2 linked regions of the Hydrogenophaga sp. SL48 genome follow. The protein of the gene in region 2 binds, or shares a complex with, the protein of the main gene of each other region. Links are inferred from orthologs where the notes say so. Each region holds a gene or a part of one and is shown on either strand. Other genes may lie near its edges.

Region 1 (15,011 bases), 520 kb from region 2 along the record:
CTCGGATTCGAGCTCTTCCGGGAGGGCCTTGCTCACGTTGGTTTTGGCGGCAGGCGCCTTGGCAGCGGCTTTGGGAGGGGTCTTGGGAGTCGTCACAACAGGGGCTTTCTTCGGAGGCGCTTTGGCTGGCGCTGCTTTCGCACTGGTTTGTGGTGCGGCTTTTGCGTGGGACACGACGGGCGTACTGGACTTCTTCGCAGGCATGAGGACCTCAAAAAAAATGTCAGAAAAAGAACCGGCAGGACTCACAAAAACCGACGACAAACCGCGTGGGGCAGACCATCCACGGTGGTTTTGTCGGGCACAACGCCCATCACTCGCCGGTGAGGATGGGCCTGCAAGCTGTGTGGGCGAACATTTGGTGTGCAGTCCTTGCGGGGTTCCGTCAGGACCGGGGCGGGTCGCTGAGGTGGCCAGGGGGATTCCCGTGTCGCCCCTGTCTGGGGGCAGGCCTGTGCCGGAGGTGCTGCTGTCGCGCTTGCGGTGCAAAACCCTAGATTATACCGGCGGACCGCTTTTCAAGGCCTTGATGCGTTCATTGACCCGCTTGTAGTCCTCGAAGGCCGAGGCGTCGCCCTGTTGCACCCGCGCCGCCAGCAGACCGGCCAGGGCTTCCAGGGCGTCGCCGCGCAGGCGGTCCATCACGTCGGCGAGCTCGGCCAGCTCCAGCGCCGAATCCGCGCCCATGGTGGCCTGTTCCACCTCGGCGCAGATGAAGGCTTCGTGCTCGTTGCCGCGCAGGGCCTCGCGCAGGGCGGACCAAGGTTGGGGGCCGTGTTCGTGCAGCTGCGCTTCGAGCCAGGCAAACACCGGACCGTGCGGGGCCGGCAGGTGGGCCAGCATCGCGTGGTCGTCGGCGGAGAGCGTGTCCCAGGCCTGGGCGTTGGCCAGCAGCAGGCCCACGGCGCGGTCGGCCCGGCTGCCGCCCGAGCGGCGCGAGCCCAGCATGCGCGGTGGCGGGGGAGGGCCCTTGCGCCATTTGCCATAGCCCTTGTTGCCGTAGCTGCCCTTGCCGTAACCGCTGTTGCCACCGCCGCCATACGACCCGCCGCTGGAGGGGGGGTACGACGGGGTGTAGCCACCTCCCTGGGCGTCGTCGTGGCCCTGTTGGTGGCTGCCGCCGTCGTAGCCGGGTTCCTGCGGTGCCGGTGCTTCACGGTTCGGGCGCGGGGAGCGCGCGCCGCCGTTGGACTGTTGCCAGAGCTGCAGCAGGTCGGCGCTGCCGATGCCGATGCCGTTGGCCAGCTCGGTGATCAGCTGGCGCTTCAAGGCGCCGTCGGGCAGGGCGTTCCACAGCGGGCGGGCCTGGCTGGCCATGCGGGCGCGGCCTTCGGCGCTGGTCAGGTCGCAGTCGGCGCTGGCGGCATCGACCAGAAAACGCGATAGCGGCACGGCCTCTTTGACGCACTGCGCAAAGGCTTCTTCGCCGTTGGCGCGGATGTAGCTGTCCGGGTCGTGTTCGGCGGGCAGGAAGAGGAACTTCACGCTGCGCGTGTCGGTGGCCAGGGGCAGGGCGGCGTCGAGCGCCTTGCGCGCGGCCCGGCGGCCAGCGCCGTCGCCGTCGAAGCTGAAGACCACGCTGTCGGTGAAGCGGAAGAGCTTTTGCACGTGGTCGGGCGTGCAGGCCGTGCCCAGCGTGGCCACGGCGTTGGCAAAACCCAGCTGGGCCAGGGCCACCACGTCCATGTAGCCCTCGGTGACGAGCGCGTAGCCCGCCACGCGGATGGCGGTGCGCGCCTCGAACAGGCCGTAGAGTTCGCGGCCCTTGCTGAACACCGGCGTCTCGGGCGAGTTCAGGTACTTGGGTTCGCCCTTGTCGAGCACGCGTCCGCCAAAGCCGATGTACTCGCCCTTGACGTTGCGGATCGGAAACATGATGCGGTCGCGGAAGCGGTCGTAGCGTTTCGCTTCACCGTCCTGGCCTTTTTCATCCTCGTGTGCGATCACCATGCCGGACTCGACCAGCAGCGCATCGCTGTAGTCCGGGAACACGCTGGCTAGGCTGCGCCAGCCCTCGGGCGCGTAGCCCAGCCCGAAGGTCTTGGCGATCTCGCCCGAGAGGCCGCGGCCCTTCAGATAGGACACCGCACGTGGCGAAGCCTTGAGCTGTTTCATGTAGGCGTGGGCCGCCTTGTCCAGCACATCGTTCAGCGTCACCTGCTTCTGGCGCTGCTGGGCGGCGCGCTCGCGGTCCTGCGGCGAGGCGTCGTCCTCGGGCACCTGCAGGCCGGTTTGCTGGGCCAGGTCCTTCACCGCCTCGATGAAGCTCATGCCGGCATGTTCCATCAGGAAACCGATGGCGTTGCCGTTGGCGCCGCAGCCGAAGCAGTGGTAGAACTGTTTGGTCGGGCTGACGCTGAACGACGGCGACTTTTCGCCGTGGAACGGGCACAGGCCCATCAGGTTGGCTCCGCCTTTTTTCAGCTGGACGTAGCGCCCCACCACGTCGACCACGTCGACGCGATTGAGCAGTTCCTGGATGAAAGTCTGCGGTATGGCCACGGGGCTATTCTCCCCCAACGATTTTGACGAACCCGGAGACCCGCATGACGAGCATCTACGACCAGGACCTGCCCCGCAACGAGGCCAACTTCACCCCGATCTCGCCGCTGTCGTTCGTCGAGCGCACCGCCGAGGTCTACCCCGACCGGCTGGCCGTCGTGCATGGCGCGTTGCGCCAGACCTGGAGCCAGACCTACACCCGCGCGCGCCAGCTCGCCAGTGCGTTGCAAAAGGCCGGTATCGGCAAGAACGACACGGTGGCCGTGATGCTGCCCAACACGCCGCCCATGGTCGAAGCGCACTTCGGTGTGCCCATGGCGGGCGCGGTGCTGAACGCGCTGAACACCCGGCTCGACCCGGAAGCCATCGCCTTCATGCTCGACCACGGCGAGGCCAAGGCGGTGATCGTGGACCCGGAATTCGCCGGCACCCTGGCCAAGGCGCTCAAGCTGCGCCAGGCCAGCACGCCGCTGCTGCTGATCGACGTGGAAGACGCGCTCTTCACCGGTGAATCCCAGCCCGTGGGCAGCACCACCTACGAGGCCTTCATCGCTGGCGGCGACCCGGCCTTTGCCTGGCGCCTGCCCGCCGACGAGTGGGACGCCATCGCGCTCAACTACACCAGCGGCACCACCGGCAACCCCAAGGGCGTGGTCTACCACCACCGTGGCGCGGCGACGAATGCGATCAGCAACGTGCTGGAGTGGGACATGCCCAAGCACGCGGTCTACCTCTGGACACTGCCCATGTTCCACTGCAACGGCTGGTGTTTCCCGTGGACGGTCGCGGCGCGCGCGGGGGTGAACGTGTGCCTGCGCCGCGTGGACCCGCAGGCGATCTTCGACGCAATGCGCGACCACGGCGTGACGCACTACTGCGGCGCCCCCATCGTGCACGGCCTGCTGGTCAATGCACCGGCCTCGATGAAAGAAGGCGTGCCCGCTGGCATCAAGGCCATGGTGGCCGGTGCGGCGCCACCGGCCTCGATGATCGAGGGCATGGAACAGATGGGCTTTGACCTCACCCATGTCTACGGCCTCACCGAGGTCTACGGCCCGGCCACGGTCTGCGCCAAACACGAGGCCTGGGACGCGCTGGACATCGGCGAGCGGGCCCGCCTCAACGCGCGCCAGGGCGTGCGCTACCACCTGCAGCGCGACGTGCGGGCGCTGAATCCCGAGACCATGTTGCCGGTGCCGCTGGACGGCGAGACCATGGGCGAGATCATGTTCAAGGGCAACATCGCCATGAAGGGTTACCTGAAGAACCCGAAGGCGACGGCGGAGGCGTTTGCCGGCGGCTGGTTCCACAGCGGCGATCTGGCGGTGCAGTACCCCGACGGCTATTTCAAGATCAAGGACCGCAGCAAGGACATCATCATCTCGGGCGGCGAGAACATCTCGTCGATCGAGGTGGAGGACGTGTTGTACCGCCACCCGGACGTGCTGGCCGCGGCGGTGGTGGCGCGGCCCGACGCCAAGTGGGGCGAGACGCCGTGTGCGTTTGTGGAGCTGAAGTTCGGCGTGCACACCACGCCCGAAGACATCGTGGCGCATTGCAAGAAACACCTGGCCGGGTTCAAGGTGCCGCGTTTTGTGGTGTTCGGTGAACTGCCCAAGACGAGCACCGGGAAGATCCAGAAGTTTGAGTTGCGCAAGCGGGCGGGGTCGGCGGCGGCCATCGACGTTTGACGTCCTTTCGCGCCAGCACCTCGCGCCCAGACTTCGCGCCCGCACCTCGCGCTGGACGATGGCGTCACCCCCGTTCTCCGGCCCACGCTCGCCGTCGGGCGGATGGGCGCGCAGCCGCTCCCTCGTCAACACCGGGCGGGTGAACCGCCTCTGTGACAACGGCGAAGGGGGCCTGCGCCCGGGGGAGCCACCATCGTCCTCAAAGACAGGTGGGCGTGCCTGCTGTTTCGCTCCAACATCACGTCGGGGTAGGTGGTTTGGGTGGGCGGGCACAGTCCCCATTCGCGGTTGCCACAGAGCGTCCGTGCTGCAACGGTGTTGATGAAGCAACGGCAGCGTGCCCACGCAGACGCCCGAGAGGTGGGACGGAGAACGAACACCCGGACCACCTGCCCCTGCCCACACGGCCGAGCGCCGAAGGAAGGGTGCAACGAAGAACCAAGCACCTGAGCAGCAGCAAACCAACAGCTGCCCCGCCAAAAGCACCCAAGCCTCAATCCCCCGCCACAACCCCCTCGCGCCGTGGATCGGCCCCGCCCAGCCACACCGGCCGGCCGTCCTTCACACCACGCTGGATCGCCTGCAGCCCGCTCGGCATCGGCGTTTCGCTCACCGTGTGACCCTTCTGCTGCAGCGCCTGCACGGTGCTCGCCGGGAAGCGGCCGGCTTCCAGCATGACCGGGCCGCCCAGCGTGCCGAAGTTGGGCAGGTCGATGGCGGCCTGGGGTGACAGACCACCGCCGAGCGTGCCCAGCAGGGTCTTGGCCGTGAAGTGGATGATCAGCGCGCCGCCCGGGCTGCCGGTGCTCATGAGCAGTTGCCCGCTCGCCTTGTCGAACACCAGCGTGGGCGACATCGACGAACGCGGCCGTTTGCCTGGCTCCACGCGGTTGGCCACGGGTCGGCCCTGCGCGTCGGCGGGGGTGAAGCTGAAATCGGTGAGCTGGTTGTTGAGCAGGAAGCCACCAGGGCGCGACGGGTCGGTCGTGACCATCAGGCGCGCGCCGAAGCCCGCCTCGATGGTCGTGGTCATGGCCAGCGCGTGGCCCCAGCGGTCCACGATGCTGATGTGGCTGGTGCCGTATTCCGGCTGTTCGGGCATGGGCGCGTGCGCGCTGGCCACCCCACCGGGCTGGCCGGGCGGGGCTTGTGGCGCCCGCTGCGGACCGATCAGGCGGGCGCGCTCGTCGAGGTAGCGCGTGTCCAGCAGGCTGTCCCAGCGGCCCGCGGGCGGCGCCACGAAATCGGGGTCGGCCAGGTGCAGCGCGCGATCGGCAAACGCCAGCCGCGACGCCTCCATGTAGCTGTGCAGCCATTCCGCGCCCGGCTCACCGCTCAGGGGCGCCGCGCCCTGCGGCGTGCGCGCCAGCAGGCCCATGATCTGGCCAATGGCCACCGCGCCCGAGCTGGGCGGCGGGAAGCCGCAGACGCGCAGCAGGCGCTGCAGGGCCCGGTGGTCGAAGCACAGCGCCTCGCGTTCCTTGGGCTGGTAGCGCCGCAGGTCGTCCAGCGAGAGGCGGCCCGGTTGCGCGGGGTGTTGCTGCGCCTTGGCCACAATGGCGCGCGCCACCGGCCCCTCGTGCAGCGCACGCGGCCCCTGCATGGCGATGTCGCGCAGCACCGCCGCCAGCGACGGGTTCTTCAGCACATGGCCCACCGGGTGGGGCTGCCCATCGGCGCGGTAGAAATAGGCGGCGGCCACCGGGTCGGACTTGAGCGCGGTCTCGGCTTGCAGCAGGCCGTGCAGCCGGGGGCTGACGGCGAAACCTTGCTCGGCGAGGGTGATGGCCGGTTCAAACAGCTTCGCCCAGGGCAGCTTGCCGTGATGCCGGTGCGCCAGCGCCAGCATGGCCACCGCGCCGGGGGTGCCCACCGAGCGACCACCGACCACCGCCTCCATGAACGGCAACGGTTGGCCGTCGGTGCCCATGAACAGGTTGCCATCGACCGCTGCAGGCGCGGTCTCGCGGCCGTCGTAGGCCTGCACGCGCCGGCCATCGTGGTGCAGCAGGAAGGCGCCGCCGCCGATGCCGCTGGACTGCGGCTCCACCAGCGTGAGCACCATCTGCACGGCGATGGCGGCGTCCACCGCGCTGCCTCCCGCGCGCAGCACCTGGGCGCCCGCGTCGGCGGCCAGCGGATTCGCGGCGGCCACCGCCTCGCGCGGGTAGGCCCATCCGGGTTTGGCGCTCCAGCCCGTGGCCGACTCGGGTTGCTGAGGCAGCATGGGCGGCTGGTACGCCCAGGGGGAAGCCGGTGGGGCGCTGCACGCGGCCAGGGCGACGGCGATGACCACCGCCGTCAAGGCGCGGCCCGCGATCCGGTGGGCCTGTGAAAAATGTGGCATGGACATGGCTTTCATGGGGTGGATCAGACACGGCTTGCCCGACGTCAAACAAATTGTTACTTTTTCAGGGTATGTTGATCCTGCTGGCACACGGGTGCCCAGCACGTGTTCTACAGGAGATTCGATGACCCTCACCATCACGCCCGGCTCCGACTCGGGGTCTTTCTGCGCCGCACCGCGTGCGCTGGTGCAGACCCTGCCGCAGCTGATCAACGCACAGGACACCCAGCGCCGGCGGCCGATCGTGGGTTTGAGCGAAGCCTTGCGTCAACTGCACCTGCTGGACGAGGGCATCCTGCGCGAGCTGGTGGCCGAAGACCCGGACCTGCTGCGCTCGCGCTCGGGCGACCTGGTGCAGCGCCTCCTGCTGACCGAAGACGAACTGCACCGCGCGCTGGCGCGGGTGGCGGGGCTGGTGGAGATCGAGGTGCTGGGGTTTGAGGGGGACCCCAAGGCCTTCGACCTGCTGCCGCTGCGCCACGCGCAGGCGCTGAACGTGGTGCCGCTGGGCATGGCCAACGAGCAGCTGTACATCGCGTCGTGTGCGCCCACGAGCGACGCCTTGCGCCAGCAGCTGCGCAGCCTGACCGGCCACTCGGTGGCGCTGGTCTGGGGCAGCCGCGAGGCCATCGAGCGGCGGCTGGAGGTGCAGGAGCGCGTGGAACGCGCGAACCACGCTCGCCACGCACCGGCCGTCGTCGACGAGCTGTGGCGCAAGCTGGCGCCGCCAGGCGCGGGCAGCTCCCAGGAACGGGTGCTCGTGGACGACCTGGTGATGCAGGCGATGGTGGAGCTGGGCAGCGGCGCCGAGGCCGAGCAGCTCGCCTCGGCCAGCGAGTCGGCCGGCATGGTGCGCCTGGTCAATCAGATGATCGCCGAGGCGCAGCGCCTGCACGCCTCCGACATCCACATCGAGACCAACCCGGGCGAGGCGCTGACGGCGATCCGGTTCCGGCGCGACGGCGATCTGGAGCCCTACCTGTGGCTGCCGGCGAAGCTGCGCGGCCCGCTGGTCTCGCGCATCAAGATCATGGCGCGGCTGGACATCGCCGAGCGACGCCGCCCGCAGGACGGCAAGATCGATTTCTCCGAATTCGGCGGCCAGGCGCTGGAGCTGCGCGTGGCGGTGATGCCGACCCACGACGGGCTGGAAGACGTGGTGCTGCGCCTGCTCGAATCGGCCAAGCCGCTGCCACTCTCGCGGCTGGGCCTGCAGCCGCGCGACCTGGAGACCATTGCGGGCTTCTCGCAGCGCAGCTTTGGCATGGTGCTCGCCGTGGGGCCGACCGGCTCGGGAAAAACCACCACACTGCACTCCATGCTGGCCGAGGTGAACACCGCCGAGCGCAAGATCTGGACCGCCGAAGACCCGATCGAGATCACCCAGCCCGGGCTGCGGCAGGTGCAGATGAACGCCAAGATCGGGCTGACCTTCGCGAGCGCCATGCGCAGCTTCCTGCGCGCCGACCCGGACATCATCATGATCGGCGAGATCCGCGATGCCGAGACCGCGAAGATCGCCATCGAGGCCTCGCTCACCGGCCACCTCGTGCTCTCGACCCTGCACACCAACAACGCCAGCGAAAGCGTGGTGCGCCTGCTGGACCTGGGCATGGACCCGATGAACTTCGCCGATTCGCTGCTGGGGCTGGTGGCGCAGCGGCTGGTGCGCGCCCTGTGCCCACATTGCGCAAGCACGAGCGCGCTCGACGACACGTCCTGGACGGCGCTGCTGGAGGAGTACCGCGAGGGCAGCAGCCTCGGCCTGCCGCAGGCCCAGGCCCGGCTGCTGGACGCCGCGGGCGTGGCCACCCCCGGCGAGGTGCGGGTTCGCCACGCGGTGGGCTGCGAGCATTGCGGCGGCAAGGGCTACAAGGGGCGCATGGGCGTCTACGAGATCCTGCAGAACAGCCGGGAGATCAAGCGGCTGATCCAGAACCGCGCACGGCCTGGCGAGATCTTCGACACCGCCGTGAACGAGGGCATGCGCAGCCTGCGCCACGACGCGCTGGAGAAGGTGGTGCAGGGCCGCATCGACCTCAAGCAGGCCCGGCTGGCCTACCGCTGAGCCAGGCTCTTCGAGAAGGCAGGAAGTGCTTCATACCGCTTTGAAGGCGAATCGGTATTGGTTTTCCATGGCGCCGGAGAGCGATCCCTGCGCATGAAATGGTGCCCACAAGGGCACCGCCGGGCCGGCTCTGCCGGACGGCCAGTGCCGCCCCCCTTGAGGGGGGGGACGCGAAGCGGCGCGGGGGGTGTCCCTCCTCAGCGCGGCGCCAGGCGGATCGCGCCATCGAGGCGGATCACCTCGCCGTTGAGCATGTCGTTTTCGATGATGTGTTTCGCCAGCTTGGCATAGTCCTGCGGCGTGCCCAGGCGGCTGGGGAAGGGCACGCTGGCGGCCAGGGCGTCCTGCACTTCCTGCGGCATGCCGAACAGCATGGGCGTGCCGAAGATGCCGGGGGCGATGGTCATGTTGCGGATGCCGTTGCGCGACAGGTCGCGCGCGATGGGCAGCGTCATGCCGACCACGCCGCCTTTGCTGGCCGCGTAGGCGGCCTGGCCGATCTGGCCGTCGTAGGCCGCCACGCTGGCGGTGCTGATCATCACGCCGCGCTCGCCGGTGGCTTCGGGTTCGTTCTTGCACATGGCTTCCGAGGCGAGACGGATCATGTTGAAGCTGCCGACCAGGTTGACCATGATGGTCTTGGTGTACACGGCCAGCGAGTGCGCGCCGTTTTTGCCCACGGTCTTTTCGGCCGGCGCGATGCCGGCGCAGTTGACCAGGCCCATGAGCTTGCCCATCGAGACCGCCTTGGCGACCACGGCCTGGCCGTCGGCTTCGCTGCTGACGTCGCATTTGACGAAAGCGCCGCCGATCTCTTGGGCGACAGCTTCGCCTTTTTCAGCCTGCATGTCGGCGATGACGACCGTGCCGCCGTTCGCAGCCAGCATGCGCGCCGTGCCTTCGCCCAGGCCCGATGCGCCGCCGGTGACGATGAAAACCTTGCCTTGAATGTCCATGGGTGTGCTCCTCGAATGGTGAATTGACGTTGACGTAAACGTCAATTATCGCCCAGGGCGCTCGGCGGGCTTCAGGCGGCCGGAAGTTCCAGGGTGACGTCGGTCCCACGACCTGGTTCGCTGGACACGCGCAGCCACCCGCCGTGCAGGTCGACGATGCGTTTCACGATCGCCAGGCCCAGGCCTTTGCCGCCTTCGCCGGTGGCGGGTGCCACACTGGACCGGCTCTGGTAGAAGCGATCGAAGAGGTGGGGAATGTCTGCGGCCGCCATGCCCGACCCGTTGTCGCTCACCCGCACCCTGACCACCTCGCCGTGTTCGCCGGTGTGGCGGCCGGCGCTCAGCTGGATCACGCTGCCGCGGCCCGAGAACTTGAGCGCGTTGTCCACCAGGTTGGCCACCGCGCGCTCGAACAGTTCGATGTCCACCGCCGCGAGCGCGGGGCGCTGTGCGGCGCCGGGGTCTTCGGCCACCTGCAGACGGATGCCCTGAAGGCGCGCGCGCTCGGCAAAGCGCATGACCACGTCGTCCAGCAGCTCGCCCAGGTCCAGCACCTCGGCGTTGAGCTGGAACGTCGGTTCGTCCAGGCGGGCCAGGTCGCCCAGGCTCTGCACGAGGCGGGCCGCGTTCTGCGTGTTGCGCAGGGCCACCGCGACCAGCCGGCGGTCGTCGTCGCGGGTGGCGTCGCCGGCCCAGCGGGCGTCGAGGGTTTCGAGGCAGGCGGTGGTGGCGGTCAGCGGGGAGCGCAGATCGTGCGAGAGGTTGCTCACGCCTTCGCGGCGGAAGTGGTCCAGGCGCCGCAGCGTGCTCCACTGCCGCCGCAAGGTCTGGAGCATCGCGTCGATGCCGCGCGCGAGTTGCCCGAATTCATCGTTGCCCTGGGCATCGGGCAGGTCTAGCGACGGGCCCGGCCCGTCCGGGTCGGTCGAGGCCATGTCGTCGAGCCCGGCCTGCGTGACCCGGCCGACCGATCGTGTGAGGCGCGACAGCGGGCGCGTGAGGGTGGCGGTGGCCCAGGTGGCGAGCAGGGTGGCGAGCGCCACCACCGCCAGCACCATCAGCGCCGCGGGCTGCGACAGCGTGCTGCGCAAGGCCGCCATGCGCCCCTCCCCGAACACGCGGGGGCGGCACACCAGGTACAGGTAACCATCGACCGGCCGGTCGGGCTGTATGGAGGCGAACCGCAGGGGGCGCGCCGCGATGACCACGCGCTTGTCCATGTGCTCGGGGTCGTCGCCGAGCACATAGGGCATGGGCGTGTCGCCCGCGGCCTCCAGCACCGGGCCGATGCGCACCTTGAAGCCCGGCGGCAGCGGGGTGGTGCCGGTGGTGCTGAGCACGGTGCCCTGGGTGTCCAGCAGGTAGAGCTGGGTGTCGGGTTCGTAGAGCACCAGGTTGGCGAGGAAGTCGGTGAAGTCCCCGCCAAAGCGCTCCCGCATGCCCAGCAGGTCGTTGTGCTGCGTGACCACGCGCTTCAGGAAGGCGTCGGCCCGGTAGTAGGCCGACTCGTGTTCGAAGCGCTCGTAGGCCAGCACGATGGCGACCACCACGCCCAGCACGGTGAACAGACCCGTGAGGAAGATCGTGAGGGCGATCTTGGCGCGAACCTTCATGGCTCAGCGCGACGGGCGTTCGCGCATCTTGTAGCCCGCGCCGCGCACCGTGAGGATGAAGTCCGGGCGCAGCGGGTCGGCTTCCAGCTTGGCGCGCAGGCGGTTGATGTGGGTCGTCACCGTGTGTTCGTAGCCGTCGTGCGTGTAGCCCCAGACGGCGTTGAGCAGCTGCCCGCGCGAGAACACGTGGCCGGGGTGCTGGGCGAAATGCAGCAACAGATCGAACTCCAGCGCCGTGAAATCGAGGTTCATGCCGCGCACCCGGGCCAGGCGCTTGACAGGGTGGATCTCCAGCTCGCCGTTGACCAGTGGGGCGCCAGCATCCGCGGCCAGGCTCTGGGCCGCCTGCGCCGCGCGCAGCAGCTCCGAGCGCCGCAGCAGCGCCTTGACGCGGGCCAGCAGCTCGGCGATGGAAAAGGGTTTGGTGAGGTAGTCGTCGGCGCCCAGTTCCAGGCCCAGCACCCGGTCGAGCTCGGTGGACTTGGCGGTGAGCATCAGGATGGGCGTGTGGTCACCGCGCGAGCGCAAGGTCTTGCACACCTCCAGCCCGTCCAGGCCCGGCATCATCAGGTCGAGCACCAGCAGGTCGTGTCCAGCCTCGGTCTGCAGCGCCAGCGCCGACGGCCCGTCGCGGGTTTCGCTCACGCCATAGCCGGCACCGCGCAGGTTCAGGGCGAGCAGGTCCCGGATGTCGGTCTGGTCCTCGGCGATCAGGATCTGCTTCATGGCATTCATGGGAATGGGTCCGCTGCGTGAGCGCTTTCTTACCCGATTGTTATCGAAATGTGATCTTTCGATAGCGGGCTGTGATCTGGGCTCACCACAGTGGAGGCATCCCATCCGAACCGGAGCCCGCCATGAACACCGCCCAGCTATCTGCCTTCTCCACACCCCCCACCGGCACCGTCTGCTGGACCGAGATGGTGAGCCACCGCAGCTACCTGATCCGGTTCGCCCGGCGCAAACTCCACGATCCGATGCTGGCCGAAGACCTGGTGCACGACGTGTTCGAGGCGGTGATGTCCGGGTGCGCGGCGTTTTCAGGCCGCAGCGCGCTGCGCAGCTGGCTCACCGGCATCCTCAAGAACAAGCTGGTGGATTTGATCAGGGACCGCGCCCGTTACCACGAGATGGACGCCGACACCGAAGACGACGAGGCCCTGCAGTTCGAATGCGCCGCCGCCCGCCCGGACGAACTCGCCGAGCACCGCGAGCGCCTGGCCTTGACCCTCGCTCGCATCGAACAATTGCCTCAAGGGCTGCGTGACGTGATGCAGTGGCGCGTGCTGCACGATGAAGCCACCGAGGTGGTGTGCGAGCGCTTGGCGATCAGCCAGGACAGCCTGTTCGTGCGCCTGCACCGGGCGCGCAAACTGTTGAATTGAACCACCCCCATCGCTTGTTCGCTGCGCGTAACCGCTCAGCCCCTCAAGGGGCAATGCGAGCGGCCCGGCAAAGCCGGTTCCGCCGCATTCTGAGTGGGATACACGTGCGCCGGAGAGGCGGTGGATCGTGAGAGGGGAAGTTGCCCCAGAACGCGGTGGAACCGGCTCTGCCGGGCCACTCGCGTTGTCCCCCCTCCGGGGGGAAGCCGCAAAGCGGCGCAGGGGGGTTACTTGTACCCAACCCGGTCCATCATCTGCTGCACCTTGGTCATGTTCTTCGCGACCACGCCCAGCGGGATCTGCTCGGCCTTGAAGTTGTCGCCGCCCATGGCCGTGATGGCCGGGTTGGCGATCTTCAGGCCCTTGGCGGCAGGGAACTCGTTGTTGCCGTTGGCGAAGTAGTCCTGGGCGAAGGGGCTGGCCAGGTACTCCATGAAGACGATGGCGTTGTCGCGGTTCTTGGCGTGTTTGGCCATGGCCGCGCCGGCGATGTTGACGTGCGTGCCGCTGGTGCCCTGGTTCGGGAACACCACGCGCACCTTCTCCATGGCCGAGCGCTCGTCCGGTTTGTCTGACTTGATCAGGCGCGCCAGGTAGTAGGTGTTGGTCAGCGCCACGCCACATTCGCCCGAGGCCACGGCCTTGATCTGGTCGGTGTCGCCGCCCTTGGGTGCGCGTGCCATGTTGTCCACCACGCCTTTGAGCCAGGCCTCGCCCTTAGCGTCGCCCAGGCGCTCGACCACGGTGGAGAAGAGCGACAGGTTGTAGGGGTGCGAGCCCGAGCGCGTGCAGACCAGGCCCTTGAGCTTGGGGTCGGCGAGCTGCTCATAGGTGGCCACGTCGGCGGCCTTGACGCGCAGCGGGTCGTACACGATCACGCGGGCGCGGGTCGAGAAACCGGTCCAGGTCACACCGTCCTTGGTGGCGTCGGCGCGCAGGTTGGCGGGAATGGCCGCGTCCAGCTTGGCGGACTTGAACGGCTGGAACAGGCCCTGGCTGTCGGCCGAGGCCATGCGCGCGGCGTCCACCAGCAGGATCACGTCGGCCGGCGAAGCAGCGCCCTCGGCGCGCAGGCGCGCCACGATGCCGGCGTCGTCCGCATCCACCCGGTTGATCTTGATGCCGGTGGTCTTGGTGAAGTTGTCGTACATCGCCTCGTCGGTCTGGTAGTGGCGGGCCGAGTAGAGGTTGAGCACCTTGTCCTGGGCCTGGGCGTTCAGGGCGGCGGCGCTGGCGGCCAGGATCAGCGTGAGGGAAGCAAGCTTTTTCATGGGGGCTTTCAGAGAGACGGACGTGGACAATGTGGGGCTGGATCCCCGGGCACGGTGCCTCGGGAAACCACGGGAATCGATGCTAACAGAAATGCGAATAGTTCTTGATAAGCTTTCTTTGATCTGGGTCAAAACCCGTTTTGGCTGGGCGTTGCCGCTGGCCTTGCTGGTGATGGGAGGCTGCAGCACCCCGCCCACCGTGCCACCGCCGACCGTGCCGCCACCCGTGGTGGAGGTGCCCCAGCGCGCGCCGCGCCTGGGTCTGGCGCTGGGGGGCGGCGCCGCGCGCGGCTTTGCGCACGTGGGGGTCATTCAGGTGCTGGAAGCCAACGGCATCCACCCCGACGTGGTCACCGGCACCTCGGCGGGCAGCCTGGTGGCTGCGTTGTACGCCAGCGGCAAGGACGCCACGGAGCTGGAACGCGCGGCCCTGAGCATGGACGAAGCCACCCTCACCGACTGGATACTCCCGCTGGTCAGCCGCGGCCTGCTGCGCGGCGAGGCGCTGGCGCGCTACGTGCGCCAGGCCGTGGGCGGCAAGCTGATCGAGCAGATGAAGCTGCCGCTGGGCATCCTCGCCACCGACCTCGGCACCGGGCAGGGCGTGCTGTTCCGGCGCGGCGACGCGGCGCAGGCCGTGCGCGCGTCCAGCGCCGTGCCCGGCGTGTTCAACCCGGTCGCCATCGCGGGGCGCGAATACGTGGACGGCGGCCTGGTCGCACCCGTGCCGGTGCGCCAGGCGCGCGAGATGGGCGCCGAGGTGGTGCTGGCGGTGGACATCTCGGCCGACCCACAGGACCTGCCGTCCAACGGCCTGCTGAGCCTGCTGCCCAAAACGACGGCCATCATGGGCCAGAGCATCAACCGGCTGGAGCTGGCCGGGGCCAACGTGGTGGTGCGACCGGCGCTGGCGGGGGTGGGCAGCGCCGACTTCACCTCGCGCCAGCGCAGCATCGATGCCGGGCGGGCCGCGATGCAGGCGGCCTTGCCGCGCCTCAAGCTGGAGTTGTCCAGGCACCGTGCACTGGCCAGCCACTGAGCGCTGGCTTGAAAGGCTGAGGCATAAAAAAAGCCCCGGCCTTGCGGCTGGGGCTTAAGGGGTCCGATGAAACCGAATTTCGAAAAGGACCCGAGGAGACAACCAGAAAAACCGGTCTTGGAAACCAAGCCCGCCCTTT
Region 2 (14,917 bases):
CAGGCGCGCCCAGTTGATCGAGTTGACGGTACCGATCTTGTACTTGCGCTTGAAGTCCAGATCGTTGCTGACGTTCTTGACGATGTCCTGGCAGTCGTCAAACACGCCTTCGATCGCGATGTTGTGGATGTTCTGATCCATCAGGCTGAACATCTGCGCCTGCTGAAACGGACTCATCCGGCCGTGCGGGCTCAGCATGAAGACACGCACCCCCTTCTTGCCACGCATGGCGTACTCGGCCGCGCTGCCGGTGTCGCCCGACGTCGCACCCAGGATGTTGAGCGCTTCACCGCGACGCGCCAGTTCGTACTCGAACAGGTGGCCCAGCAACTGCATGGCCATGTCCTTGAAGGCCAGAGTCGGGCCGTTGGACAGGGCTTCGAGGTAGAAGCCATCTTCGAGCTGCTTCAGCGGCACGATGGCCGCTGTGCCATACACCGCTTCGGTGTAAGCCTTCTCACACAGCGCCTTCAGATCGGCGGCGGGAATGTCATCGATGTAGAGCGACAGCACCTCAAACGCCAGCGCGGCATAACCGCCGGGTGCGCCGCCGTTGAACACCGCGCGCCAGCGCGCCAGCGTGGCCGCATCCACCTGCGGATAGCGCTCGGGCAGGTACAACCCGCCGTCGGGCGCCAGGCCTTCGAGCAGGATTTCGCAGAAGTGCTTGCGGTCCGGATGGCCACGGGTGGAGAGGTACAGCATCTCAGTTCAGTTCTTCTTTTCGAATCCGCGTGATGGGCGCGAGCACGCTGGGCAACGCCTGCATCTGCGCCAGCACATCGTTCATGGTGCCCTCGCGGGTGTCGTGCGTAAGGATGATCAGGTCGGTGGACGTCGCGCCCTCGCCGCCCACTTCGTCGGCCTCGCGCTGCAGCACCGCGTCGATGCTGATCCCGGCGTTCGCCAGCAGACCCGTCACCTGGGCCAGCACGCCGGCCTCGTCGGCCACGCGCAGGCGCAGGTAGTAGCTGGTCACCACCTCGCTCATGGGCAGCACGCTCAGGTCGCTCATGGCATCGGGCTGGAAGGCCAGGTGCGGCACGCGGTGCAGCGGATCGGCGGTGTGCAGGCGGGTGATGTCCACCAGATCGGCGATCACGGCCGAGGCGGTGGGCTCGCTGCCCGCGCCCTTGCCGTAGTACAGCGTGGTGCCCACGGCGTCGCCCTGCACCACCACGGCGTTCATCGCGCCTTCGACGTTGGCGATCAGGCGCTTGGATGGCACCAGGCTCGGGTGCACACGCAGTTCAATGCCCTGGGCTGTGCGCTTGGTGATGCCCAGCAGCTTGATGCGGTAACCCAGCTGTTCAGCGTATTTGATGTCGGCCGCACCCAGCTTGGTGATGCCCTCGACGTAGGCCTTGTCGAACTGCACCGGGATACCGAAGGCGATGGCGCTCATCAGCGTCGCCTTGTGGGCCGCATCCACACCTTCGATGTCGAAGGTCGGGTCGGCTTCGGCGTAGCCCAAGCGCTGCGCTTCTTTCAGCACAACATCGAAATCCAGTCCCTTGTCGCGCATCTCGGACAGGATGAAGTTGGTGGTGCCGTTGATGATGCCGGCGATCCACTGGATGCTGTTGGCCGTCAGGCCTTCGCGCAGGGCCTTGATGATGGGAATGCCACCGGCCACGGCCGCTTCGAACGCCACCATCACACCCTTGGCCGAAGCCGCCGCAAAGATCTCGGTCCCGTGCACGGCCAGCAAGGCTTTGTTGGCGGTGACCACGTGCTTACCGGCCGCGATGGCTTCCAGCACCAGTGCCTTGGCGATGCCGTAGCCGCCGATCAGCTCGATCACGATGTCGATCTCGGGGTTGGCGATCACGGCGCGCGCGTCGTTCACCACCTTCACGTCCGGACCGACGACGCTCTGGGCACGCGCCACGTCAAGGTCGGCCACCATCGTGATTTCAATGCCACGGCCTGCGCGGCGCTTGATCTCCTCCTGGTTGCGCTGCAACACGTTGAACGTGCCGCTGCCCACGGTGCCTATGCCCAGAAGGCCTACTTGGATCGGTTTCATGCTTTGTCTCATTCGCTCAAAAACAGAGGGGATACACACCCACCCCGGGGAAATACGATGCTATCGGCCTGTCGCCACGCCATTGATGACGTTGGCGCCGGCCTTTGATGACGGCGTCAGGTGCCGTGCCGTTTGCGCCAGCCGTCCAGGAACTTCGCCAGACGCCCGATCGCCTCGCGCAAATCGTCCTCGTGCGGCAAGAACACGATACGGAAATGTTGTTGGTCGGGGTAGTTGAACCCCGTCCCCTGCACCAGCATCACGCGTGTGGCGCGCAACACTTCCATGAAGAACTGCCGGTCGTCCGGAATCGGGTACATCACCGGGTCCAGACGGGGAAACATGTACAGCGCCGCCTTCGGCTTGACGCAGCTGACCCCGGGAATGGCCGTGATCAGTTCGTAGGCCAGATCGCGCTGACGGCGCAAACGCCCGCCTTCTTTGACCAGATCGTGGATGCTCTGGTAGCCACCCAGGGCCGTCTGAATGGCCCACTGCCCCGGCACATTGGAGCCGAGCTTGATGTTGGCCAGCATGTTCAGGCCTTCGATGTAATCCTTGGCACAGGTCTTGTCGCCCGAAATCACCATCCAGCCGGCGCGGTATCCGCAGGCCCGATAGGCCTTGGACAGCGAATTGAAGGTCAGGGTCACCACGTCGGTGGACAGGCTCGCCAGCGCGGTGTGCTTCACATCGTCGTACAGAACCTTGTCGTACACCTCGTCGGCAAGCAGCAGCAACCCGTGTTCCCGCGCGATCTGCACCAGGGCGAGCAGCAACTCATCGCTGTACAAGGCGCCTGTGGGGTTGTTGGGGTTGATCACCACCAGGCCTTTGGTGCGTGGCGTGATCTTGCGGCGGATATCGTCCAGGTTCGGCATCCAGCCGTTGGCTTCATCGCAGAGGTAGTGGACCGGCTTGCCGCCGGACAGGCTCGCAGAAGCGGTCCACAGCGGGTAGTCGGGCGCGGGCACCAGCAGCTCGTCGCCATCGTCCAGCAGGGCGTTGGTTGCCATGCTGATCAGGTCGCTGGCACCGTTGCCGAGGTAGATGTCGTCCAGTGTCACACCCACCACGCCCTGCTGCTGGCTGTAGTGCATCACCGCCTTGCGCGCTGCAAAAATGCCCTTGCTGTCAGAGTAGCCAGAGGACTCCGGCAGGTTGCGGATCATGTCCTGCTGGATCTCTTCCGGTGCGTCAAAACCAAAGGGCGCCAGATTGCCGATGTTCAGCTTGATGATCTTCTGGCCTTCGTCTTCCATCTGCTTGGCCGCCTCCACGATCGGGCCTCGCACGTCATAGAGCACATTGGCGAGCTTGGCGGATTTCTGGATGGTTTTCAAATTCCCTCCGTGGGAGTCAGGCGGACACATGGGGATCAGGGACATCACCTTCGGGCGCTATATTACGTAGGCCCGCAAGGGAAAACCTGCAATTTGACCACAGTTCGACAGCGCTTCCGTCGCCAGCGTGGCCCTTGCACCGCACACCGCCACCCCATGAAACTGCACGCCGACAAACCCGATGCCCTCTCGGTCACCGCCTATGGTGATGGATGGATTGCCGTGAACGGGCAGCGCCACACAGGCAGCCTGATCCTGAACGCATCCGGCACACTGAGCGCCTGGGGCGTGAACCGTTTCGAGACGCTGTCGGCCGTGGACTTCGACAACTTGGTCGCCGATGGCGCCCCGCCACCAGAACTGGTGCTGTTTGGAAGCGGACGGAGACTGCGTTTTGTCCACCCCGCGTTGGTCCAGGGCCTGATGGACCGCCGCATCGGTGTCGAGACCATGGACACTGCCGCCGCATGCCGGACCTACAACATCCTGGCGGGCGAAGGCCGGCGGGTGATTGCGGCGCTTTTGATCGAGGCCGGAGAGCTCACCTGAATCCTGCGGCTCTGACGGCATCAGAAAAAGGCTTTCCAGGAACGCCGGACCAAGACTGCCGTTCAGGGTAAAATACCCGATTGTTTTCCTCCCAGCCGCCCGAGAGCAGCCGTTGTCCAGGGAGTCGTGGACAGCAGGAAAACCAACGCATCTCCACCAACCTACGTCAGGGGTCCACGCAGCATGGCAGTCGTTGTCAACAAACCCATTCCCGAATTTGAGTCCCTGGCCACCGGCGGCATCAAGGTCAGCAACCAGACCCACCTGGGTCAGACGGTGGTGCTGTACTTTTACCCGAAGGACAACACGCCCGGCTGCACCACCGAAGCCATGCAGTTCCGTGACAAGTACAAGGACTTCGTCAAGGCGGGCGCCCATGTGTTTGGTGTGTCCAGAGACAACATGAAGTCGCATGACGACTTCAAGACCAAACTCGAGCTTCCTTTTGAGCTCATCGCTGACACCGAAGAGAAGATGTGCCACATGTTTGGCGTGGTCAAGAACAAGATCATGTACGGCAAAAAGGTCAAGGGCATCGAGCGAAGCACCTTCCTGATCGGCGCTGATGGCGTGCTCAAGCAGGAGTGGCGCGGCCTGAAGGTCCCCGGCCATGTGGAAGAGGTCCTCAAAGCGGTCAAGGCCCTCAAAAAGGCCGCCTGACACAGCCATCGACCCGAAGACGCCGGGAACGGTCGGGTTCAGTCAGTCGTGCATAATGAATTCATGACCCAGGGAAGCGTCTCTGCTCCAATCCCCTCCCCCATCCCCTGCAGCCCGCAAAGCCGCCCGGTTCCCCCGGCGGCTTTTTCTTTTTCTGCCTTGCGCTGACCCAACAAGCCCCCATGCCATTGCCACCCGCCCCCTCCAAACGTGCAGCCCTTCTGGCGCCCGATGCCTACAGCCTGAAATCCAGCGAGGACCCCCACGAAGGGGCCTCCAGCATACTGCCAGCCCCACCCCAGGCCCTGCAGGTCGCAGCATCAGCGCCGGCGGCCTCGGTGCACCCGATCATCATGCCCAACAAACCGCCTTCTCGCTCTCGCAAGACGGAAACAATCCCACAGGTCAAACGCGCCGCGGTGGCAGCCCCTCAGCCTGAGACCGCCCGCGTCGAACGTGCTGTGCAGCAACCTCCCCTGCCAGCACCCGTGGCAGCTGCGTTGACGCCCCATGGGAGCGCACGTCGCCGCGGTGGCAAGGCTCCCCACCATGGTGCAACGCGCCTGTTCGTGCTCGACACCAACGTGCTGCTGCACGACCCCATGAGCTTGTTCCGCTTTGAGGAACACGACATCTACCTTCCGATGATCGTGCTCGAAGAGCTCGATGGGCACAAGAAAGGCATGACCGAAGTCGCTCGCAATGGACGCCAAACCAGTCGGACACTGGACGCGCTCGCCGCGCAGCAAGGCAGCGACATGGCCAAAGGGCTCAAGCTTTCTGCCACGGGGCACCAGACCGCGCGGGGTTTGCTCTTTTTCCAGACCGAGCCGCTGAACGCCGAACTGCCCAGCAGCCTGCCACAGGGTAAGGCGGACAACCAGATTCTTGGCGTGGTGCATGCACTGCGCGACAAACATCCACAGCGCGAAGTCATTCTGGTGTCCAAGGACATCAATATGCGGGTCAAGGCCCGGGCCCTGGGGTTGGCCGCCGAGGACTACCAGAACGACAAGACACTCGAAGACGGCGAGCTGCTGTATGCCGGTGCACTGGCGCTGCCGCAAGATTTCTGGACCCGCCAGAGCAAGACCATCGAGAGCTGGCAAAGCGGCAGCCACACGTTTTACCGCGTCAGTGGGCCGGCGGTGGGGCACTTCTACATCAACCAGTTTGTCTATTTTGAAGCACCTGGCGAACCATCGCTGTACGCCCGCGTGACGGAAATCCGCGACAAGACCGCCGTGCTCAAAACCCTCAAGGACTTCACGCACCTGAAAAACGCCGTGTGGGGTGTGACCAGCCGCAACCGCGAACAGAACTTCGCGCTCAACCTGCTGATGGACCCCGAGGTCGACTTCGTGACACTGGCTGGCACGGCCGGCACCGGCAAGACACTCATGGCCCTGGCCAGTGGCCTGACCCAAGTGCTCGACGACCGGCGCTACACCGAAATCATCATGACCCGTGCCACCGTCAGCGTGGGCGAAGACATCGGCTTCCTGCCTGGCACCGAAGAAGAAAAGATGGGCCCCTGGATGGGCGCGCTCGACGACAACCTGGAGTTCCTGGCCAAGGGCGATGGCGGGAACGCGGGTGATTGGGGTCGTGCAGCCACCAATGAGTTGATCCGCAGCCGCATCAAGGTCAAGAGCATGAACTTCATGCGCGGGCGCACCTTCATGAACAAGTACGTCATCATTGACGAAGCACAGAACCTGACGCCCAAGCAGATGAAGACGCTGATCACCCGGGCAGGCCCGGGCACCAAGATCATCTGCATGGGCAACCTGGCGCAAATCGATACGCCGTACCTGACCGAAGGCTCTTCTGGCCTGACCTACGCGGTGGACCGCTTCAAGGGCTGGCCGCACGGTGGCCACATCACACTCGCGCGCGGCGAGCGTTCGAGGCTGGCCGACTATGCCAGTGAAGTCCTCTGATCCAGCGTCACCCAACCACAAAGAAAAACCCGGCATGGCCGGGTTTTTCTTTGTGTGGTCGATGACTCAAAAGTCACCACCACCCGCGAGGCTTTCAAAACGGGTGAGCGTGTTCAGGAAGGTCAGCTTGACCACGCCCGTCGGGCCGTTTCGCTGCTTGCCAATGATGATCTCCGCCACGCCGGGCTCCTTGGTCGTTTCGCGGTTGTAGTACTCATCCCGGTAGATGAACATGATGATGTCCGCGTCCTGTTCGATGGCGCCGGACTCGCGCAGGTCACTCATCATGGGGCGCTTGTCGGTGCGCTGTTCCACCGAGCGGTTGAGCTGCGAGAGAGCAATCACCGGGCATTGCAGTTCCTTGGCCAGCATCTTCAGGCCCCGGGAGATTTCTCCCAGCTCGGTGGCGCGGTTGTCGCCCCCAGCCGCCCCAGAGCCGCTCATGAGCTGCAGGTAGTCCACCACGATCAGGCCCAGCTTGCCGCACTGCCGCGCGAGACGCCGTGCGTTGGCACGCAGTTCGCTTGGGGTCAGACCCGGGGTTTCGTCGATATGCAACGACACATTGCGCAGCTTCTCGATGGCTTCGGTCAGGCGCGGCCACTCGTCGTCGGTGAGCTTGCCGGTGCGCAGGTGGCCCTGGTTGATGCGCCCGATGGAGCCAACGATACGCACCGCGAGCTGCGAAGCCCCCATTTCCATGGAGAACACCGCCACCGGCAGTCCCTCGTTGAGCGCCACATGCTCCGCGATGTTGATCGCAAACGCCGTCTTGCCCATCGAAGGGCGCGCCGCCAGCACCACCAGGTCGCCAGCTTGCAGGCCGGAGGTCATTCGGTCGAGGTCGATGAAGCCGGTGGGCACACCCGTCACATCCATCGGGTTGTCGGCCATCTCCTGCACACGGTCCAGCAGATCGACCACCAGGGTGTCCATCCCCTGGAAGCCCTCCTTCATGCGCGAGCCCTCTTCGCCAATCTTGAAGATCTTCTGCTCCGCCTCGTCGAGGATCTTGGCCACCTGCCTGCCTTGCGGGTTGAAGGCCGCTGTGGCGATCTCGTCGCTGGCCGCCACCAGCTTGCGCAGAATGGCGCGCTCGCGAACGATCTCGGCATAACGGCGGATGTTGGCAGCGCTGGGCACGTACTGCGCCAGCGAGTTCAGGTAGGCCAGGCCCCCGGCCTCTTCGGCCTTGCCCAGGTTCTGCAGGTGCTCAAACACCGTCACGACGTCGGCCGGCTTGCTGGCGTTGACCAATGCAGCGATGGCCGAATAGGTCAGGCGGTGTTCGTAGCGGTAGAAGTCGGAATCGTTGACCAGATCGGCCACCCGGTCCCAAGCCTGGTTGTCGAGCAGCAGGCCACCCAGCACACTCGACTCGGCCTCGATGGAGTGCGGCGGCACCCTCAACTGGGCGACCTGCTGGTCGGCCCCGAAACCGCCATCGTCCAGGGCGGTGTCGAAAGAAGAGAGAGCGTTGGAAAAAACGGCTGACATGGCGTTCCTGTTGAATCGACGATGGTACGCCGCACCCTCGCGGATGTCATGGGACAAGCCTGTGGACAACCCGTGCACAGGCTGGGGAACGAAGAGGATAACTGCGCCCCGGAAAACAAAAGGCCGCTGACCCGAGGGCAGCGGCCTTGTGGCCAACCGGCGGAAGAACCGCCGATCCGGCGGGACTCAGGCGGTTTCGCCGAGCACCGAAACACTCACGTCGATGGTGACGTCGGTGTGCAGGTTCACGCTCACGGTGTAATCGCCCACGTTCTTCAACGGGCCGTTGGGCATGCGAACTTGCGACTTGGCCACAGCAAAGCCTTGCTTGTTCAGCTCTTCGGACACATCGTGGTTGGTCACGGAGCCAAACAGGCGGCCGTCCACACCGGCTTTTTGTGACAGCTTGAGGGCCACCGCAGCCAGCTTTTCACCCAGGGCTTGAGCCTCGGCGAGTTTGGCTGCAGCGACTTTTTCCAGTTCCGCACGGCGCGCTTCAAATTCAGCGATGGCCGTTTGCGTCGCACGACGGGCGCGGCCAGCGGGGATCAGGAAGTTGCGTGCGTAGCCGTCTTTGACCTTGACCACGTCGCCCAGAGCGCCGAGGTTGACAACTTTGTCGAGAAGAATGATTTGCATGTCAGTTTCCCTTTCAGACGCGGTGCTGGTCGCTGTACGGCAGCATGGCCAGGAAACGCGACCGCTTGATGGCGGTGTTGACCTGGCGCTGGTAGAACGCGCGGGTGCCCGTCAGGCGAGCGGGAATGATCTTGCCGTTTTCGGCGATGAAGTCACGCAGGACGTCCACGTCCTTGTAGTCGACTTCTTCGACATTGGCCACGGTGAAGCGGCAGAAGCGCTTGCGCTTGAACAGCAGCGATTGGGTGTTGCGCTTGGGGCGCTTGTCTTTGTTGAAACGTTTCGGTGCAGCCATGATGGGCCTTTCCTATGTTTTGCTGAAATCTTGAATATGGAACACGACACCTTTGCCGTTGCGTGCATTCGCCAGGAAACCGTGAAAGCTGGAAACTGATTCGAGCCCTTGTCGGGACAACGTTTCAGCCATGGCACCAAAGGCCACGGCCCTCAGTTGCAGCTTCACCGTTCGCGGGGTGTCCATTTCAGTGACCGTGGACTCGTGCTCCAGCACAAGGTTCACAGCGGGTATGCCTGCCGGGGTGTAGCGCAGGCTTTGAACCTGAACCACCGCGGCCAACAATTGAAATTGGTTACCTGCTGGCGATGTCACACCCCGGGTCAGGCTTCTGCGCGCTGCTCGCGGGGTTCCCGCGGTTCACGGTGCTCGCGCTGCTCCGGCTGGGCCAGTTTGCGGGCCTCTTCGCGCTCGACCGACTTCATCATGCTTGAAGGACCGGTTTCGGCTTTCTTCTTCAGCACGGTCAGGTGGCGCAGCACGGCGTCGTTGAACTTGAAGGCGTGCTCCAGCTCAGCCATCACAGCCTGATCGGCTTCGATGTTGACACACAGGTAGTGGGCTTTGGACAGCTTGTTGATCTGGTAGGCCAGTTGACGGCGACCCCAGTCTTCAACGCGGTGGATCTTGCCGTTGCCGGTGGTGATCATGCCTTTGTAACGCTCCAGCATGGCTGGAACCTGTTCGCTTTGATCCGGGTGGATCAGCAAAACGATCTCGTAATGACGCATGGACTCTCCTTGTGGATTGAAAAGCTGCCCCCAGCGTCAACAGGGGTGCAGCAAGGCGAAGCCCATGATTCTAGCAAAAAAATGCCGGTCCGTCGATTGACAGACCGGCACGCTGCTGACTGGCTGGGGTGCGGGGCATCAGCCCCGCACCCCTACTGTCTCAGGACATCTTCAGGCTGGGATAGCGCACATGCTCCACCAGCTCCTGGACCTTGCGACTGGGCGCTGGTGTCACCATGCTGACCAGGATGATCACCAGGAAGCCCAGCGGCACGCCAAACACACCCGCAGAAATCGGCAGGATGCCGAACCACAGCTCAATCGGTGAGGTGACACCGAAGATCCCGCGCAGCCAAGGCTGGGTGGTCACCATGTAATAGAAGGTGATGCCCAGGCCTGCGACCATGCCCAGCGACGCGGCAATGCCTGTCGCCCGCTTCCAGAAGATGCCAAGCACCAGCGCCGGGAAGAAGGCTGCGGCGGCGAACGAGAACGCCGCCGACACCAGGAACAGGATGTCCGCCGGTTTCTGCGCCGCCACATAGGCAGCCATCAATGCCACGACCAGCAGCAGCATTTTGGAGATGGTCACTCGGCGCGCCGTGGAGGCGTTGGGGTCGATCATCTTGTAGTACAGGTCGTGAGACAGCGCGTTGGCGATCGTCAGCAGCAGCCCGTCGGCGGTGGACAGCGCAGCGGCCAGACCGCCAGCGGCCACCAGACCCGAGATCACGTACGGCAGGCCACCGATTTCGGCCGTGGCCAGCACGATGATGTCGCCACCAATGGACATTTCGTTCAACTGGAGGATGTTGTCCTTGTTGACGTCCACCACCGACAGCAGGCTCGGATCGACCTTGTTCCACGCGGCCACCCACTGTGGCAACTGGTCGAATGGCGTGCCGATCAACACATGGAACACCTCGTATTTCACCAGCACCGCCAGAGCGGGTGCCGTGAAGTACAGCAGGAAGATGAAGAACAGCGACCAGGTCACCGACTGGCGAGCCTCTTTCACGCTGGGCACCGTGTAGTAGCGCATCAGGATGTGCGGCAGCGCGGCCGTGCCGATCATCAGGCAGAAGATCAGCGCCAGGAAGTTCAGACGCGACTCGTTATAGGTCTTCTGCGCCTTTTCGTCACCGTTCGGATCGCCTGTGAACTGATCCGCGTGAGCCGGCATGCCGTTGAGCGGCTTGGCCTTGGTCTCAGCTGCGGTCTTGGCGGCCGACCAGGCTTTCTTGGCGGCGGCCTCGTCCTTGGGAACGGCTGCCAGCGCTTTCTCTGCCGCGGCCACGTCGGCCGATGGTGCATTGGCCGCACGCAATTCGGCCAGCTTGGCTTCGGCCGCGGCCTTGTCGGCGGCCAGCGCCACGGTCGGGTCCTTCAGCTTCGCATCCAGATCGGCGGCGCGCTTCTTGTAGATTTCGCGCACCTCCAGCTCTTTGGGATCGTTGGCCAGCAGCTTCTCCTTGGCCGTGACCTTCTCCAGCTGGTAGCCGTAGATTGCCTGCGGCACGGGCACGCTGGTCTGTTTCACCGACAGCCAGACCACCGGAATCATGTAGGCCACGATCAGGATGATGTATTGCGCCACCTGCGTCCAGGTCACCGCCCGCATGCCGCCCAGAAAGGAGCACACCAGAATGCCACCCAGCCCCAGAAAAATGCCCAACTCGAACGCCACACCGGTCAAGCGCGAAGTGATCAGGCCCACGCCATAGATCTGCGCGACCACGTAGGTGAACGAGCACAGGATGGCCGCGACGATGCCGATGAAGCGCGGCAGGTTGCCTCCATAGCGTTCACCCAGGAAGTCGGGGATGGTGAACTGGCCGAACTTGCGCAGGTAGGGCGCCAGGAACAGCGCCACCAGGCAGTAGCCACCGGTCCAGCCCATGATGAAGGCCAGGCCGCTGTAGCCCGTCAGGTAGAGGGTACCGGCCATGCCGATGAAGGACGCCGCCGACATCCAGTCCGCCCCCGTGGCCATACCGTTGTACATGGCGGGCACTCGGCGCCCTGCCACGTAGTACTCCGCCGCGTCGGTGGTCCGGCTCATGATGCCGATGCCGGCATACAGGCCGATGGTGGCCAGGAGGAAGATGAAGCCGATCCACTCGCGTGAGAGGCCGAGTTGCTCCAGGATGGCCAGGGTCACCACGAAGACGAAAAAGCCCCCCGTGTACCACTTGTAGACCTTGTTGAGCTGCTGCTTGAAGGCCTTGTTGGACCCGCCGCCAGCGCCCGCTGTTTCGAACATGCCTGCCATGGTGTTACTCCTCGGTCTCTTCGACACCGTGTTCGATGTCGAGTTTGTTCATGTACCAAGCGTAGTACCCGATGATCAGGCAATACACCACCAGCGACCCTTGGGCCCCCATCCAGAAGCTGAAAGGCCAACCGAAAAAGTTGAAACTGAGGTCTCTCGCGAAAAAGCTCACAACAAAGGTCACCACGAACCAGATTGCAAGCAATACGGCGGTGATGTTGAGGTTTTTCCGCCAATACCGGCGGTGGTTATCTGTCAATTCCATCTGATCGACTCCATCAATGACGCCCTTTCGGGCAGATCGCGAACACCACCCGTCTCCTCAGGTGGTCTGCAGACGGTCCGCGTTGTTCGGCGACCAGCCTGTGACTGGCCACCACTTCTGGGGCGCCACAGCGCGAATGCGAGGTACTCCATCCGGCCAGAGCCGGGTGGAGCGGTCAGGTCAGGGCGGCGCCCAGTCCTGTCTCGCGCTCAAGTTGTGCCGCCACCTTCGGCTCGAACTTTCGGAGGTGGCGAATGATCTTCGCCGCCTCGTCGGGCTCTTGCCGATCCACATGAACCCGGGCCAGCTGGTACCAGCCGTAGGGACTCATGGGTTGCAGTTCGGTGTTCTTGCGCAGCGCCACGATGGCTTCGTCGAAGTGACGCTGACGGATCAGACTGAGGCCCAACCCATACCAGGCGCGGTCCAGATCGGGTTCGATCTCGGTGGCGCGGCGAAACGCGGCCTCGGCCTGTTCGAGGCGGCCTTCTTCTTCGCACAGATAACCCAGGTTGTACCAACCCGAAGCCTGGGCCGGCTGGGCCTTCACCAGCTGCTCCAGGGTCAGGATGGCCGCTGGCTTGTCGCCCAGGTTGGTCAGCAACTGGGCCCTGGTCGCGAGGGCATAGGGCTCCAGCGGTTGATCGGCCAGCAACTGATCGACACGGGCCAGGGCCTGGCGCTGCTGCCCGGCCAACAGCAGCAAGCGCACCTGCCAGCGCACGAACCAGGCGTCGATGGACGTGATCATTGACACAGTTGCACCCCGATCTTCAGGCAATGGGATATCTTGGCTGCGGTCGCCAGGATCCAGACGAAACCCAGAATCAAAAACGCCACCAGAGGATGGTGGCGTTCGAGCACAAAGCGCGGCGAGACCCAACGGGCCAGCACGACGAAGGGCCTGCCGATCTGCTGCAGGAGTTGATAGAACAGGTTTTTGTCCTTCTTCTGTCCCGCCAGCAAGCCCAGCACCCACTGTCCAAACAGCGCCAGCAGGGCGATTTCGGCAATCAATTTGACGGAGGCAATGAGTGTCAACATGTAAGGTTTGGGTAAACGTGCGCCCATTCTTGGCCCTCGACTTACCGAACACTTACAGATCAACCCAATGCCCGCCACCCCTAGGTCAAACACCGAGAGGGTTTACCCGCAAAGGCTGCCGCCCCCGGGGTGTAGCATCAAAAACACCTCACTCCAACTGGCCCGGTTCATCCATGAACGAAGACGCAGGCAATGCCCGCTCATTGCACGAAGCCCTCTCCCGTCACCGCATCCTCGGGCTGCTGCCGGCCGGTATCCAGGACGCCCTGGCGCGTGCACTGCCCGAGTTGAGCGCGGCCGCAGGTGAGCTCATCGCCGACGGCGACCGGCTCAAGACCCATCTTTACTGGTTGATCGAAGGCACCGTTCAGCTGCAAAACCCCGATGGCGAGGCCGTGCTGAGTCTTCGGCCGGGAGAACTGTTTGGCCTGGCACAGGGCGAGTCCCTCTTGGTCAGCGCCGCCCAGGCGGAAACGGCCTGCCGCTACACCCGGCTCGACGCCCTGACCGCTGAAGCCCTGCGCAAGGAAGTGCCGGCGCTGGCCTACTTTCTGGCCAGCCCCGATCTGAGCGCTCACACGTCCAGCCTGCCAGCGACCCGCCGTGATGCGAACGGCGACCCGGCGCTCAACCTCATGACCACGCCCGTGAGCGCGCTGATCAAACGACCGCCTGTCACACTCTCCCCACACACCAGCATCCGCGACGCCGCGCAGGTGATGAGCGAGCAGCGCGTGTCTTCGGTGCTGATCGTGGAGCAAGACCTGCTGTTTGGCCTGATCACCGACCGCGACCTGCGCAACCGGGTGATTGCCATGGGGATGGACACCGCGCGACCGATTGCGGACATCGCCACGCTGGCGCCGATGAGCGTCGATGTGAAGAACCCGGCCTTCGACGCGCTGCTGCTCATGGCACGCCACAACATCCACCACGTGCCGGTGCTGAACGGCCAGCGCATCGCCGGCATGATCACCGCCACCGACCTGACCGAACAACACAGCACTTCGGCGGTCTATCTGGCAGGTGATGTCTACAAACAGACCACGGTCGAAGGCCTGCAGACCGTCGCGGCCAAGGTCAAGCGCCTGCAACAAGGCCTCGCCGCCGCCGAAGCCTCGGCCTACAACACCGGCCACATCGTCACCGCCATCACCGACGCCATCACCACGCGCTTGCTGCAACTGGGCGAGGCACAACTGGGCCCGGCACCGGTGGACTACGTCTGGGTGGCCGCCGGCTCCCAGGCGCGCAACGAGCAAACCGCCAGGTCCGACCAGGACAACTGCCTGGTGCTGGACGACGCCTACGACGAGGCGCAGCACGGCGCGTACTTCAAGGCCCTGGCGCGCTTCGTGTGCGACGGCCTGGACGCCTGCGGCTACGTGTACTGCCCTGGCGAGATGATGGCCCTGACCGACCAGTGGCGCCAACCGCGCCGGCGCTGGCTGACCTCCTTCACCGAATGGACCAGCCAGCCCGACCCGACCGCGCTTATGCTGACCTGCGTGTTCTTCGACATGCGTGCGGTCCACGGCAACGTCGGGCTGCTGGATGGTCTGCGGCGCAGCGTGTTACAGCAAACCCGGGGCAACACGATTTTCCTGGCGCACATGGTCGGCAACGCCCTGCTCCGCCAACCGCCGCTGG

Evidence for each region.
Region 1: the proteins of dnaB (region 2) and dnaG are in contact, whole or in part, in a crystal structure (PDB 2R6A), measured with the Geobacillus stearothermophilus proteins. The link is inferred for Hydrogenophaga sp. SL48 from one-to-one orthologs. Residues at the interface, in WP_033016901.1 of Geobacillus stearothermophilus: Ser13, Glu15, Ala16, Gln18, Glu91, Leu92, Asp94, Ala95, Val96, Pro97, Thr98, Ala99, Ala100, Asn101, Tyr104, Tyr105, Ile108; in WP_049624496.1 of Geobacillus stearothermophilus: Lys456, Leu457, Leu458, Pro459, Ala460, Asn463, Ala464, Leu467, Leu535, Leu536, Ile537, Ala538, Gln544, Glu545, Asp548, Tyr549, His552.

Annotation. Positions count from the first base shown.
Region 1 is NZ_CP063400.1:2,670,265-2,685,275, reverse strand. The notes cover bases 1-2,931. They hold dnaG (DNA primase), read right to left. Parts: upstream 2,503-2,931; coding sequence 499-2,502; downstream 1-498. Other genes in these bases: IM738_RS12665 (acyl-CoA synthetase), read left to right, coding at 2,547-2,931; rpoD (RNA polymerase sigma factor RpoD), read right to left, coding at 1-204. Also shown: more of IM738_RS12665, read left to right, coding at 2,932-4,193; IM738_RS12660 (gamma-glutamyltransferase family protein), read right to left, coding at 4,687-6,546; IM738_RS12655 (GspE/PulE family protein), read left to right, coding at 6,665-8,608; IM738_RS12650 (3-hydroxyacyl-CoA dehydrogenase), read right to left, coding at 8,806-9,564; IM738_RS12645 (HAMP domain-containing sensor histidine kinase), read right to left, coding at 9,636-11,177; IM738_RS12640 (response regulator transcription factor), read right to left, coding at 11,181-11,912; IM738_RS12635 (RNA polymerase sigma factor), read left to right, coding at 12,035-12,562; IM738_RS12630 (extracellular solute-binding protein), read right to left, coding at 12,790-13,833; IM738_RS12625 (patatin-like phospholipase family protein), read left to right, coding at 14,006-14,872. UniProt on the Escherichia coli protein: RNA polymerase that catalyzes the synthesis of short RNA molecules used as primers for DNA polymerase during DNA replication.
Region 2 is NZ_CP063400.1:2,151,825-2,166,741, forward strand. Bases 5,807-8,643 are described here. They hold dnaB (replicative DNA helicase), read right to left. Parts: upstream 8,022-8,643; coding sequence 6,591-8,021; downstream 5,807-6,590. Other genes in these bases: IM738_RS10265 (PhoH family protein), read left to right, coding at 5,807-6,524; rplI (50S ribosomal protein L9), read right to left, coding at 8,208-8,643. Also shown: thrC (threonine synthase), read right to left, coding at 1-705; IM738_RS10245 (homoserine dehydrogenase), read right to left, coding at 707-2,029; IM738_RS10250 (pyridoxal phosphate-dependent aminotransferase), read right to left, coding at 2,146-3,372; IM738_RS10255 (Mth938-like domain-containing protein), read left to right, coding at 3,529-3,921; IM738_RS10260 (peroxiredoxin), read left to right, coding at 4,105-4,581; more of IM738_RS10265, read left to right, coding at 4,764-5,806; more of rplI, read right to left, coding at 8,644-8,660; rpsR (30S ribosomal protein S18), read right to left, coding at 8,674-8,955; priB (primosomal replication protein N), read right to left, coding at 8,968-9,270; rpsF (30S ribosomal protein S6), read right to left, coding at 9,279-9,686; IM738_RS10295 (sodium:solute symporter family protein), read right to left, coding at 9,847-11,958; IM738_RS10300 (DUF4212 domain-containing protein), read right to left, coding at 11,963-12,223; IM738_RS10305 (tetratricopeptide repeat protein), read right to left, coding at 12,399-12,974; IM738_RS10310 (hypothetical protein), read right to left, coding at 12,971-13,267; IM738_RS10315 (putative nucleotidyltransferase substrate binding domain-containing protein), read left to right, coding at 13,441-14,917. UniProt on the Escherichia coli protein: The main replicative DNA helicase, it participates in initiation and elongation during chromosome replication. Travels ahead of the DNA replisome, separating dsDNA into templates for DNA synthesis.